Regions from separate parts of the Paenibacillus filicis genome, predicted to be linked through region 3. Evidence: predicted binding sites of a transcription regulator. Region 3 holds the regulator's gene; each other region holds the start of a gene.
The links. Region 3 encodes Rex, which represses fermentation and respiration genes when NADH is low (regulators of the CRP and FNR family bind a similar motif). Its sites were predicted from a motif close to TTGTGAAATATTTCACAA; they were not measured.
Positions count from the first base shown of each region.

Region 1: WMW72_RS14640 (DUF1641 domain-containing protein) is a predicted target of Rex. The motif match lies at 974-991, and genes of this name have one in related genera.
Region 2: nadA (quinolinate synthase NadA) is a predicted target of Rex. The motif match lies at 1,250-1,267, and genes of this name have one in related genera.
Region 4: WMW72_RS33580 (DoxX family membrane protein) is a predicted target of Rex. The motif match lies at 1,165-1,182, and genes of this name have one in related genera.

Region 1 covers NZ_JBBPCC010000008.1:225,682-228,796, forward strand. Annotated here, with positions in the region: gene WMW72_RS14635 (multidrug effflux MFS transporter) at 1-835, shown strand, start outside; gene WMW72_RS14640 (DUF1641 domain-containing protein) at 1,138-1,560, shown strand; gene WMW72_RS14645 (NAD(P)/FAD-dependent oxidoreductase) at 1,589-2,767, shown strand; gene WMW72_RS14650 (winged helix-turn-helix transcriptional regulator) at 2,998-3,115, opposite strand, start outside.
Region 2 covers NZ_JBBPCC010000040.1:14,330-17,444, reverse strand. Annotated here, with positions in the region: gene ftsH (ATP-dependent zinc metalloprotease FtsH) at 1-1,042, shown strand, start outside; gene nadA (quinolinate synthase NadA) at 1,318-2,256, shown strand; gene nadB (L-aspartate oxidase) at 2,292-3,115, shown strand, end outside.
Region 3 covers NZ_JBBPCC010000002.1:396,444-399,558, forward strand. Annotated here, with positions in the region: gene WMW72_RS05445 (DUF47 domain-containing protein) at 1-306, shown strand, start outside; gene WMW72_RS05450 (inorganic phosphate transporter) at 364-1,365, shown strand; gene WMW72_RS05455 (redox-sensing transcriptional repressor Rex) at 1,514-2,134, opposite strand; gene dinG (ATP-dependent DNA helicase DinG) at 2,131-3,115, opposite strand, start outside.
Region 4 covers NZ_JBBPCC010000036.1:13,607-16,721, reverse strand. Annotated here, with positions in the region: gene WMW72_RS33585 (radical SAM/SPASM domain-containing protein) at 1-324, shown strand, start outside; gene WMW72_RS33580 (DoxX family membrane protein) at 502-1,074, opposite strand; gene WMW72_RS33575 (sigma-70 family RNA polymerase sigma factor) at 1,254-2,120, opposite strand; partial or broken gene WMW72_RS33570 (NAD(P)H-dependent oxidoreductase) at 2,404-2,883, shown strand; FMN riboswitch at 3,019-3,115, shown strand, end outside.

The DNA of each region.
Region 1 (3,115 bases), on a different contig from region 3:
CGCCCGCGATATGTATGTGGGCACGGAGCTGACGAAGTTTTTCGCGCTGCTCATGCTCGTGAACGGCGCGGCTCCGATTCTGGCCCCGATCTTGGGGGGCCAACTGCTGGAGTTCACCTCGTGGCGCGGCGTATTTCTGGTGCTGGCGGGGATCGGCGTGCTCACGCTGCTCGCTGTGGTGCTGGGGCTGCCGGAGACGCTGCCGCCTGAGCGCCGTCTGCGCGGCGGGGTCCGCCAAACGGTGATAACACTTGGCCGGCTGGTCCGTGACCGTGCCTTCATGGGCTACGCACTGTCCCAGGGCTTCGTGACGGCAGCGATGTTTGCTTACATCGCAGGCTCGCCCTTCGTGCTGCAGAACCTATACGGCGTCTCGCCGCAGGGCTTCAGTCTGATCTTCGCGATGAACGGCATAGGGATCATCCTGGCCAGCCAGACAGCGGGCCGGCTGGCCGGACGCATTCCCGAATCGCGGCTGCTGGTCACGGGCCTTACGCTGGCCGCCGTGAGCGGCGTCCTGCTGCTGGCGGGGCTGGCCTCTGGCGCAGGGCTCGCCTGGATCTTGCCGCCGCTATTCGTGGCTGTCTCCTGCGTCGGCCTGGTCGGGACGGCTTCGTTCCCGCTGGCGATGGCTGGGCAGTCGGCCGCGGCAGGGAGCGCGTCGGCGCTGCTGGGTGTCCTTTCCTTTATCTTCGGAGGGCTGGTCGCGCCTCTCGTGGGCATCGCTGGAGACAGCTCCGCGCTTCCGATGGGAATCGTCATGGCCGCGGCGAATCTGATCGCGATCCTGCTTTATGTCACGTTAATCGGCCGCCACAGAGCCTCCCGGGCTTAGCCTGAGGGGGTTCTCTTGTGTCTAATTCACAAATTGTTCACAATTGTCGAAAATTGGCTTTTCTACCTTTGCGCAAGCGGAGTTATAATAGAACCAACATAGGGCTCCGATTCGGGCCTGACCCTTTTATCGAGCATGTTGTGAAAATTGGTACAATTAGGCCGTCATACGGATCCATGAACGTTATTTCCCTTCCCAAAGTCAAGTAACGCGCACGCAGATCTGAAGCCTAAGTAAGGGCTCGAGCAGGATCCGGACACAGGTGGCTTCTATTTTTTACATGCAAAGGAGGACGTTGACTTATGTCTCAAACGACACAAACGATCGCACGGGAATCCGTAGATGTGCTGGATCAACTGATGAAACCCGAGGTGCAGGAATCGCTGACCGTGCTGGTGGAAAATCTGCCGAAGCTGGCCGAAATGGTGACTCTGCTGACCAAGACCTATGATGTGGTGCAAAGCCTGGCTACCGACCAAGTATTCGTCGATGACATCAAGGGCGGTATCAGCGAAGTGGCGCTGCCGATCGTTGAGGGAGCTAAGACTCTGGCAGCCAACGCTATCGAAGCCAATGACCGCGCTCAAGTCGAGACGGCTACGATCGGCCTGTTCGGTCTGCTCAAAATGCTGAAGGACCCGCAAGTACAAAAAACATTCCGTTTTGCCCAAGCTTTCCTGGAAATCTCGGCACAACGCAGCCAGCAAAAACGCCAAGGCGAATAATTCGGTATAACCAGAACGGAGGATAAGCATGTCGAAGCATATTTTGATCCTGGGCGGCGGTTACGGCGGTCTGCTCAGCGCCCTGACAGCACGCAAATATTTGACCCCTGAGGAAGCGACGATCACGGTCGTGAACAAGGTCCCTTCCCACCAAATCATTACCGAGCTGCACCGTCTTGCCGTAGGCAACCTGACGGAGCAGGCTGTGGCGCTTCCGCTTGAGAAGCTGCTGCGCGGCAAAGACATCAACCTGCGTATCGATACCGTCGAGACGATCGGTCTGGACGAAAAGCGTGTTGTCCTGAAAAGCGGCATCACGTACGACTATGACGCACTCGTTATCGCTCTCGGCAGCGAAACGGCTTACTTCGGTATCCCAGGTCTGCAGGAAAACAGCTTCACGCTGAAATCCGTAGACGATGCGAACCGCATCCGTGCGCACGTAGAAGCGCGGGTTGAGGAATACGCGAAAACCAAAAACAAAGCCGACGTAACCTTCGTGGTCGGCGGCGGCGGTTTGACCGGTATCGAGCTGGTTGGCGAGCTGGCGGACATGCTTCCTGGGCTGTGCCGCAAGAAGGGTGTGGACTTCAATGACGTATCCCTGTACACAGTTGAAGCCGGTCCTTCCATCCTGCTGGGCTTCCCGGCGGAGCATATCGAGCGTGCTCAGACGAGTCTGGAGAAACGCGGCGTAACCTTCCTGACAGGACTTGCGATCACCGAAGCTACGGAAACGACCGTATTCCTGAAAGACGGCAGCTCCCTGGAATCGAACACGATCATCTGGACAGGCGGCGTACAAGGCAACGCACTGGTTGGCGCTTCCGGCGTCGAAGTGAACCGCGGCCGTGCAACGGTTAGCGAAACGTTGCAATCCGTCTCCCACCCTGATGTATACGTTGCTGGCGACAGCGCCGTCGTCATCGGACCGGAAGGCCGTCCATTCCCTCCAACAGCTCAGCTTGCTTGGCAAATGGGCGAAACGATCGGCTACAACATCTTTGCTTCCATCAAGGGCGCTCCAACAGAGCCGTTCAATCCGGTATTCTCCGGTACCTTGGCGAGCCTCGGCCGCAAAGACGGCATCGCGACAGTCGGTGGCAGCCAAACCAAACTAAAAGGCCTGCCGGCTTCGCTGATGAAAGAAGCGAGCAACGTGCGCTACCTGTCGCACATCAACGGCTTGTTCTCCTTGGCCTACTAATTCGTACGACCTCAAGTCCCGTTCTTCCTGGATTCAGGAAGAGCGGGGCTTTTTTACATTATGGAATGTATCAATGGCTTATTTTTCACCGCGCAAATGAATGAACGAAGCAAAGAGGATCTGGCTGCGACGAGATTGTTGGTGAACTGAATAAGCTGCTATGAGCGGGAAAGGGCTGTCTCTGCGTCATGTCCAATGCGAACGTGACGAAGGGACAGCCCTCGGCTTATCTATAGATCATGTAGATTGGCAGAGTCATTAGCATGTTGTGCAGCGCCGTTGCTCATATAGACTTGTCCCCATTCTTTCATAAGCATAATGATTGGAATGAGCGTTCTGCCGAAATCA
Region 2 (3,115 bases), on a different contig from region 3:
AACGAACCGTGCGGATATTCTGGACCCTGCTTTGCTTCGTCCGGGACGTTTCGACCGTCAGATTACCGTAGATCGCCCAGACGTGAAGGGCCGTGAAGCGGTACTGAAGGTTCATGCACGCAACAAGCCGCTAGCTAAGGACGTGAAGCTGGATCAGCTCGCGCGTTATACGACAGGCTTCTCCGGAGCCGACCTTGAGAATCTTCTCAACGAATCTGCGCTGATTGCGGCACGCCGCAACCGCAAGGATATCTCCATGGAGGAGATTGACGAAGCATTCGACCGTGTCATTGTCGGTACGCAGAAGAAGAACCGTGTGATCAGCGAGCGTGAGAAGCGGATGGTTGCCTTCCACGAGGCGGGCCATACGATTGTCGGTATTCATGCCGAGCATGCGGACGTGGTGCACAAGGTTACGATCATTCCGCGCGGCCGCGCCGGCGGATATGTCATGATGCTCCCTAAAGAGGGAGAAGACAAGATGATGCAGACGAAAAACGAGCTGCTGGATAAAGTAACAGGGCTGCTTGCAGGGCGCGTATCCGAGGAGCTGTTTATCGGTGAGATTGGTACGGGTGCCTACAGTGACTTCCAGCGTGCGACCGGTATCGTCAGACGCATGATCACCGAATTCGGGATGAGCGATAAGCTCGGACCGATGCAATTCGGTACGACACAAGGCCAAGTATTCCTGGGCCGTGACATCGGGCATGAGCAGAACTACAGTGATGCGATTGCCTATGAGATCGACCAGGAAATGCAGACGATCATCCGCAGCTGCTACGAGCGGGCGAAACAGATTTTGACCAAGTACAGTGATCAGGTCCGCCTGATCGCCGAGACACTGATCGAGAAGGAAACGCTGGAGAAAGACCAGATCAAAGAATTGATCGACAGCGGCAAGCTGGCAGCGTTACCTGATTCCCCGGAAGATGCGGGCGATGAGCTCAAGGTCAATATCCAAAGCCAAGAGCCGACGGCTGATGCCAACAAGCTCGGCTTTGACAAAAAGGATTCGGATGACGAGTCCAATAATACCTAAGCTATACCGAAAACCGGTGCCTCAGAGCACCGGTTTTTTCTTTTGTCCTTGGACTAAATGAAGGCTATTTGCGAGAAACTAAGCATAAGCCGTCGAGGAATGGAACAGGCACCTTCGAATTGCCAGTATTCGCCCCCATTCTCAGCTATTTAAGCATTGACATGGCAGGGGCCGCACGTGTAAATTAGGTGTAAATCTTTATTATCTTTGTGAACATTTTCACCATCTATTCAGGTGGGGTCTTAACTTACGACGTACGTAAAGGAAGGTGCATGATGGAAGCTCTGGCTTTGGAACGTAAAGCTGAACAGCAGCGTGAACTCAAAGAACGTATTATGCAACTGAAAAAAGAACGAAATGCTATCATTCTTGCTCATTATTACCAGCGTGACGAAATTCAGGAGGTCGCCGATTTCCGGGGAGATTCCTTCTTATTGGCTCAAAAAGCGGCTTCTACCGATGCCGAAGTCATCGTATTCTGCGGTGTTCACTTCATGGGAGAAAGCGCTAAAATTCTTGCTCCGAATAAGACGGTTCTCATTCCCGATGAGCGTGCGGGCTGTCCGATGGCGGATATGGTCAATGTCGATGGTCTGCGTGCGCTCAAGAAGCAGCACCCGAATGCCAAGGTTGTCGCTTACATCAATACATCCGCCGATGTGAAATCCGAAACGGATATTTGCTGTACGTCGGCCAACGCCATTAAGGTCATTGAGTCTGTAGATGCCGAAGAAATCATCTGGGTTCCGGATAAAAACCTCGGCGATTACGTTTCCAAATTCACAGACAAAAAGATGATTATTTGGGAAGGCTACTGCAACACGCATGACATGCTGACGGTCAAGGATGTTGAAGAAATGAAGGCTCTTCATCCGAATGCCCAATTCGTCGTTCATCCAGAATGCCGTCCTGAGGTTGTCAAATTAGGAGACTTCGTCGGTAGTACAACTGCCATTATTAAATATTGCAAGGAATCCGATTGCCAGGAATTTATCGTCGGCACCGAGGATGGAACCGGTTACCAGCTTCGCCTGGACAGCCCTAATAAAACGTTCCACTTCGCAACGAAGTACCTGGTTTGCCCGAACATGAAGGTGAACAACTTGAAGAAAGTCGTCAAGTGCCTGGAAACGAACAGCCCACAAATCTATGTACCGCAAGATGTGGCCGACAAGGCCCGTGCATCCTTGGAGCGCATGCTGCAGGTCAAGTAGCATGCGCTACTTCTCTTGTTGGGAAGGTGAAGATAGTGATTCCGCGTTATATGGTTAATTTTGATCTGGAGCAGCTTCCGACTGTACATACCGATGTCATCGTGATCGGCGCTGGCATCGCGGGGCTGTTTACGGCTCTTCGCAGCGCCGAGAAGCATAAGGTGCTGATGGTCACCAAGAAGTCTCTGCTCGACAGCAATACCCGTTATGCTCAAGGTGGGATCGCCGCTGTGATCTCAGATGAGGATTCCCCTGCCTACCACAGACAAGATACACTGATTGCGGGAGCAGGCTTATGTTCGTCCAGCGCTGTCGATGTGCTCGTGCATGAAGGCCCGGCCGGCGTCAAGGACTTGGTCCGGATGGGCACAGAGTTCGATATGGAAGATGGCCGCTATGCGCTGACAAAAGAAGGGGCACACAGCCAGCGACGCATCCTGCATGCCCAAGGGGATGCCACAGGAGCGGAAATTGTGCGTGCGCTTTCTGAGAAAACGAAACAGGACCCGAACATCGAGATCTGGGATGACCACTTCGTGATCGATCTGATTACACATGAGGGCGAATGCTTCGGTGCGCTCGTCCAGAGACCGAATGGAAGCCGAGTGTTCGTAAAGGCTAAGGCTACGCTGTTATGTACCGGCGGTGCGGGACAGCTGTTCCGCTATACGACGAACCCTGACATTGCAACGGGTGACGGAATTGCTATCGGTTACCGGGCAGGCGCCCATATCCGCGATGTGGAATTTGTCCAATTCCATCCGACGGCCTTATGTTATCCGGGCGCGCCTCGTTTTCTGATTTCCGAGGCGGTGCGTGGAGAAGGTGCTGTCCTGCGAAACATGAACGGCGAACGCTT
Region 3 (3,115 bases):
ACCGATAAATATATGAAGGAATTTTCTGCCGTGCTTGTCGCAAGCTGCCAGCACATCCTGGATGCGATGAAATTGCTATCCAAGAAAAAATATATGCAGCTCACCGAGCATACTGTGCAGATTAACAGCCTCGAGAATGAAGCCGACCGTCTGATGCGCGAAGGCATCCGCGAAATCTTCACCAACCCGAAAGAGCCTTACCATGACTTTAAACTGAAAGAGCTTTATGAACGTCTGGAGCAAACGACTGATGCCTGTGAGGACGTTGCCAACATTTTGGAAGGCGTAGTACTGCGATATTCGTAAGCCGATTGGGAAACGCCCTGCTTGCGGAATCCGCACGGTATGACTTAGGAGGAATTTATGTTAATCACCTTGATAATAGTCGTCGCTCTAGCACTTATATTCGACTTCATTAACGGGTTTCACGATACGGCCAATGCCATTGCCACATCCATTTCGACCAAGGCCCTTTCACCCCGTTTTGCTATTCTTTATGCGGCCGTGCTGAACTTTTTGGGAGCTATTTATTCGTCCGAGGTAGCCAAGACCGTAGGCGGCAGCGTCGCCAATCCGGCAACTATCGAGAACGGTATTTATATCGTCATATCTGCGTTAATCTCCGCGATACTCTGGAACTTGCTGACCTGGTATTACGGAATTCCTTCCTCTTCCTCTCATACGTTGATCGGCTCGCTGGCCGGTGCCGTTATAGCGGGTGCTGGGTTCGGAGCATTGAACTGGTCGGGCTTTAGAGAGATCATCCTGATCCTGATTTTATCTCCCATTATCGCCTTCGCTTCCGGGTTTCTGATCATGTGGATCATCAAGAGAGTCATTATTGCGACCGGCAACGATTCCCGTTCCAAAATGAACCGGACGTTCCGTTCGTTTCAAATCTTATCGGCCGGCCTGCTTTCCTTCTCTCACGGGGGCAATGACGCACAAAAAGCGATGGGGATTATCGTATTTGCACTAGTGACACTCAATGTGCAGGATAACCTGGATGTTCCGCTGTGGGTCAAGCTGTCCGCTGCAACGGCGATGGGCCTTGGGACCTCGATCGGGGGTTGGAAGATCATCAAGACGATGAGCCGCAACCTGCTCAAGATCGAGCCGATCAATGGTTTCGCAGCCGATCTGAACTCATCAATCATCATTCAGACATCGACCCATATGGGTATGCCGCTGTCTACGACGCAAGTCATTTCTTCGTCCATCATCGGTACGGGATCCGTGCTTCGTTTCCATGATGTAAAGTGGGCCACCGTGACAAGAATGATTATGACGTGGTTCATCACGATTCCAATCAGCATGGTGCTCGCGTTTATCATCTACAAAATCGTATTTATGTTCGTGGCATAAAAGCCTGCAAAGCTGGAGCGGCCGTCCTTTGGGACGGTTTTTTTGCGTTTCGGGTCTACATGATCAAGAAGACTATGGCAGCTAAACCAGGTCAAGCCGAAAAGTCCGTACCTCTCGGCACGGACCTGCTCACTTCATTCTGTTTTGTCTAATCCAAATAATAAGCCAAACTCTGCAGCTCGGTCGTAAAGTCAGCGTGATGAACACGGATGTCTCCAGGAACTCTAATAATCACAGGAGCAAAGTTCAGGATCGCCTCCACGCCCGCGTGAACAAACTGGTCGGCTACCTGCTGCGCCTCCACAGCGGGAACCGTGATAATCCCAATGCGCACCTGCAGGGATCGGATCGCCTCAACCAATTCATCCATCGGTTTTACCTTCAGGTTGTTGATGGACTCACCGATCTTGGATGGCTGCGCATCGAAGACGGCTACAATCTTCATATTATCTCTTAAGTAAGCGTTATAATTGCATAGAGCGCGTCCCAGATTGCCTGCCCCTACGAGGGCAACGGGAATAACTTTGTCCAGCTTTAGAATTTGCCGGATTTTCTCGATCAGATAATCGACATCATAGCCGATCCCCTTCTTGCCGAACTCTCCGAAGTAGGCCAGATCCTTCCGGATTTGGGCCGGATTCAAGTCCAGCTTTTGACCGAGATCCTGGGAGGATACGGTCGATATATTTTTTTTGCTGAGCTCATTCAGAAATCGTAAGTAAATAGGCAGCCGGCGAACGACCGCCTCGGAAATTTTAATCGTCTTCATGCTTTCTTCTCCTCCATCCACTGCTTGATACGCGGAACCAATTGACTCGCATTCATATGCTCGATCTTCGGACCCGGCAGCGAATACAGGAAATACTTGCCATAGTTCGTATCGATGACCCGTGTATCGTAGATAATTACGATCCCCTTATCCGAAGCCGTCCGCACCAGCCGGCCGAACCCCTGCTTGAAGCGGATAACAGCCTGCGGCACCGACAGCTTCATGAACGCATTCATATTCCTCTGCTTGAGCTTCTCCGTCTTGGCTTCGACGATCGGATGATTCGGCGGCTGGAAGGGCAGACGAACGATCACCAGCGCGGACAATGCCTCACCGGGTATGTCTACGCCCTCCCAGAAGCTGCTGGTGCCGAGCAATACGCAAGCGGCGCTGCTCTGAAACATCCGCGTCAGCTTACTGCGGTTGCCGCTGTCCACACCCTGGCCCAATACATGGACGCCGAACGGAGCCAGCATGTCCTTCAGCCCGGCATGTACCGTCTTGAGCATCCGGTTCGAGGTGAAGAGCACAAGCATGCGTCCTCTTGTCTCCAGCGCCACCTCGGCTAGGGAAGGAATCAATGCGTCTACATACTCCTTCTCGCCCCCGAGTCCGCTGCGCAGTGTAGGGAAATCCCGCGGAATCGCAACCAGTGCCTGCTCCCGGTAATTGAAGGGCGAGGGAAGCTGCACCGTCTTCAGCTGGCCCCCTGGCTCCGATTCGCGTAATCCGAGCTGCTCGCAGGTATAGTCGAAGGATTTGCCAACGGACAAGGTAGCGGAAGTCAGAATCACACTGTCCTTCGGCTCAAAGAAATGATGGCGCAGCATCGAGCTGACGTCGATTGGAACGGCGCTGAGCTGCAAGGAACGGTTTTTGCCGAACTGTCCGCCCTCCAGCCAGTACACATAGTTATCATCGGGCATCATCATGAAGAAGTGCAGGTCGTCCTTGTGCCTATGCAGCTCCTTCACCGTGCCG
Region 4 (3,115 bases), on a different contig from region 3:
GGCAGCGGAGTGAAGCTGACCAAGCAAATATATCTGAACCAGGATCATGAGTTCAAGTGGCCCGATCTGAAGGAAGATGAAGATGAAGGCAAGGGCTTCTGCCACGGACTGCGCAACCAGGCGGGCATCCTGGTCGACGGGACCGTTATTCCATGCTGTCTCGACGGGGAAGGCGTCATCAATCTGGGCAATATCCACGACAAGCCATTCTCGGAAATTATCGAGGGCGAGCGGGCCACCAAGATGTATGACGGCTTCTCCCGCAGGGAAGTTGTCGAGGAGCTGTGCCGGAAGTGCGGCTACCGGAGAAGATTCGGCGCTTAATCCGGCTGCAGGATGAGCATTCCCAAGCCATACAAAATACCAACAACCTCCACCACCGCTGTCCAGGCGGTGTGGAGGTTGTTGGCGTTGCAACCAGCCCCCAGGGGGGAGAGCGGCAGAGGGGCAGGGTGCGGGACTACACTCCTGCCCGGTGCTGCTGCACAAGGTAAAGCCGGACTAGAGCTGTCGGCTATTAACGCCCCGGCCGCCTGTCGAGCTGTCGCGGCCCCACGGTGTTCCGAGGAATGGCAGCGCCCAGCGGTCGAGACCGTACCAGCCGGCATTTTTCCAGGCAAGCACGAGCCATGTAGCTAGGATGAACAGGATCGGGTTGGTGCTGAGCGTTCCCGCGAACAGGAAGCTGACGTTCATCACGCCGCCGAAAAAGGCTGCGATGCCGGTCAATAGGCCAAGGATCAAACCCAGCCCTACCAGCACCTCGCCGAAGGCGACCACAAATCCGAACGCCTTGGCATTCGGCAGCACGAAGCCTTCGAGGAAATTGGCATACCAGCCGGTGACGTCTTTGCCGGCCTCAGCCTTGGCGAGCGCTCCTTTCACGAAGCCCTGAAGAGCGGTGCCGGCCTGATCTCCGGTCCATGCGGGGCTTGTGACCTTCTTCCAGCCTGCGGTAATCCAAGAATACCCTACATAAAGCCTTACCAACAGCCAGATGATTCCTGCTCTTGTGCTGCTGAACAAAAAATGTGAAACGGGATTTTCCGGAATTGTAATTTCCTTATTTGCCATTTGAATAGACCTCCCTGTAGATCATGACATCCATCGTCGTTGGCGCTGCGGATGAGTTAAGGATATTGTAACCTGCCGGTTTCTCGCATGTTGTGATCCTTATCACACCAACCCGATTAGGTCCGTGATAATAGAGGGAACCTGACCTGAAACGTCGCGCCGCCCTGTTCCTAGGGCGGTTAGTCGTTCCACACGGCCAGGTCGAGCTGGTCTATGCGTGCAGGATCGGAGATCAAGTCAATCTCGACGATCTTCCCGTGCTTGATAGTAACTTGAAGAACATACAGCAGTTTTCCGCGCGGCGCTGCAAGGATGCCTGCGCTACCGTTCACGAGAGCTGGCTGCGAAGCCTGTATACGGCCTGAAATTTGCGAGGCAAGCGCTCTTGCACCCCGCGTGACTCGGATGCTTCCGGCCTGGCGGTCATCCCGAACCACCACGTCCGGATCGAGTGTGGCGACCAGTGTATCGAAATCACCCCTGCGCGCAGCGGCCAGGAAAGCGTCGACAAGCTCGCGTTGATGGGCAAGATCGCCGTCAGGTACGCTCTCTGAGCCCTGCACCCGCCTGCGCGCCCGGCTGGCAAGCTGTCTGGCGGCGGTCTCTGATTTCCCCACGATAGGGGCGATATCGGAGAAGGGCATCGCGAATATGTCGTGCAGAACGAACGTGATGCGTTCGGCAGGACTCAGCTTGCCCAGCACGATCAGCAGCGCGAGACCGACAGCGTCGGCTAACAGAGCCTCTTGCTCGGGATCGCTTCCGTCCGCCTGGCCTGCTAAGGTCTCGGGGGTCTGAACGTCGATGGCGTCTTCGCGTCTGGATTTTCGCACCCGCAGCATATCGAGGCATAGCCTGGAGACCACGGTAGTCAGCCACCCACCCAGGTTCTCCACCTCGCTCGTATCCGAACGGCTCAGACGCAACCAGCACTCCTGCACCGCATCCTCCGCTTCGCTCAAGGAACCGAGCATCCGATAGGCGACCCCCTGCAGGTGACTGCGATGTGCTTCGAATTTCTCTGCTAGCCATTCTTGTTCGTTCATCATCCGATTCCCTCTCACCTTTAGATAGTCATAGTCCTCTATTAGATAGACGAAGCAACGTCAGCTCGTGTGACAGAAAGCCCTGACCATTTTATTATCCGGCTTGCCGGTCAATCTGTCACATCTACTGGGGCTCGTTTCGTCATGATCGTGTAGGCACCAGAGGCAAGGCTGATTTCACAGCGCCCCGTCCTTGGCGTCCATCCTATACAAACTAAAGGTGGTAGACACATGATGGCAACTGTATTGTATTTGACAGCCAACCCGAACGATCTTGAGAATGGTGTTCAGCGGCTGGGGCAAGTTAGGGACTGGCGTTGCATTTGAAGCATTGACCTCCGGCGAGCAAGCAAAAATCAGCCGGCTAGGTGAGCTGGTCGATCAATTTGTGGCTGCCGATAAGTATATATTTGTGAACCCGGTATGGAATTATTCCTATCCGCCTGTGATGAAGGCTTACATCGATGCTATCTGTGTAGCAGGCAAAACCTTCAAATATATCGCAGGTCAAGGACGAGTAGGCCTGATGGGGGACAAAAAAGCCGTTCACATTCAAGCCAGCGGAAGCGTGTTGTCTCCAGGCTCCGACTGGGCTGAATCGGAAATGGGCCATCGCCATCTGGCCGCGATTATGGAGTTCGTCGGGGTGCCCAGCTTCGAAGGAATCTTCGTCGAAGGGATGGCGGTATCGGGTGCTGACCGGGCGTCTGCCATTCGGGAAGAGGCGATCAGCCAAGCTCGGGAGCTGGCCCAGCGCTACTAGAGGAATCACTGCCTGGATGATTCCAAATTGAATGAAAGGTCTGCGGGAAACGGCCTTCCATCATTTTCAGAAATTTTCAGAAAACGAGTATTGTCAGCGCCGCGATAGGTGTGATAAGATTCAGCTTACAAGAATATGAACCTTCGGGGCAGGGTGAAATTCCCTACCGGCGGTGATGATACGTACGTGTATCGCAGCCCGCGACTCCCGGCCTCCGGCCGGGACTGACTTG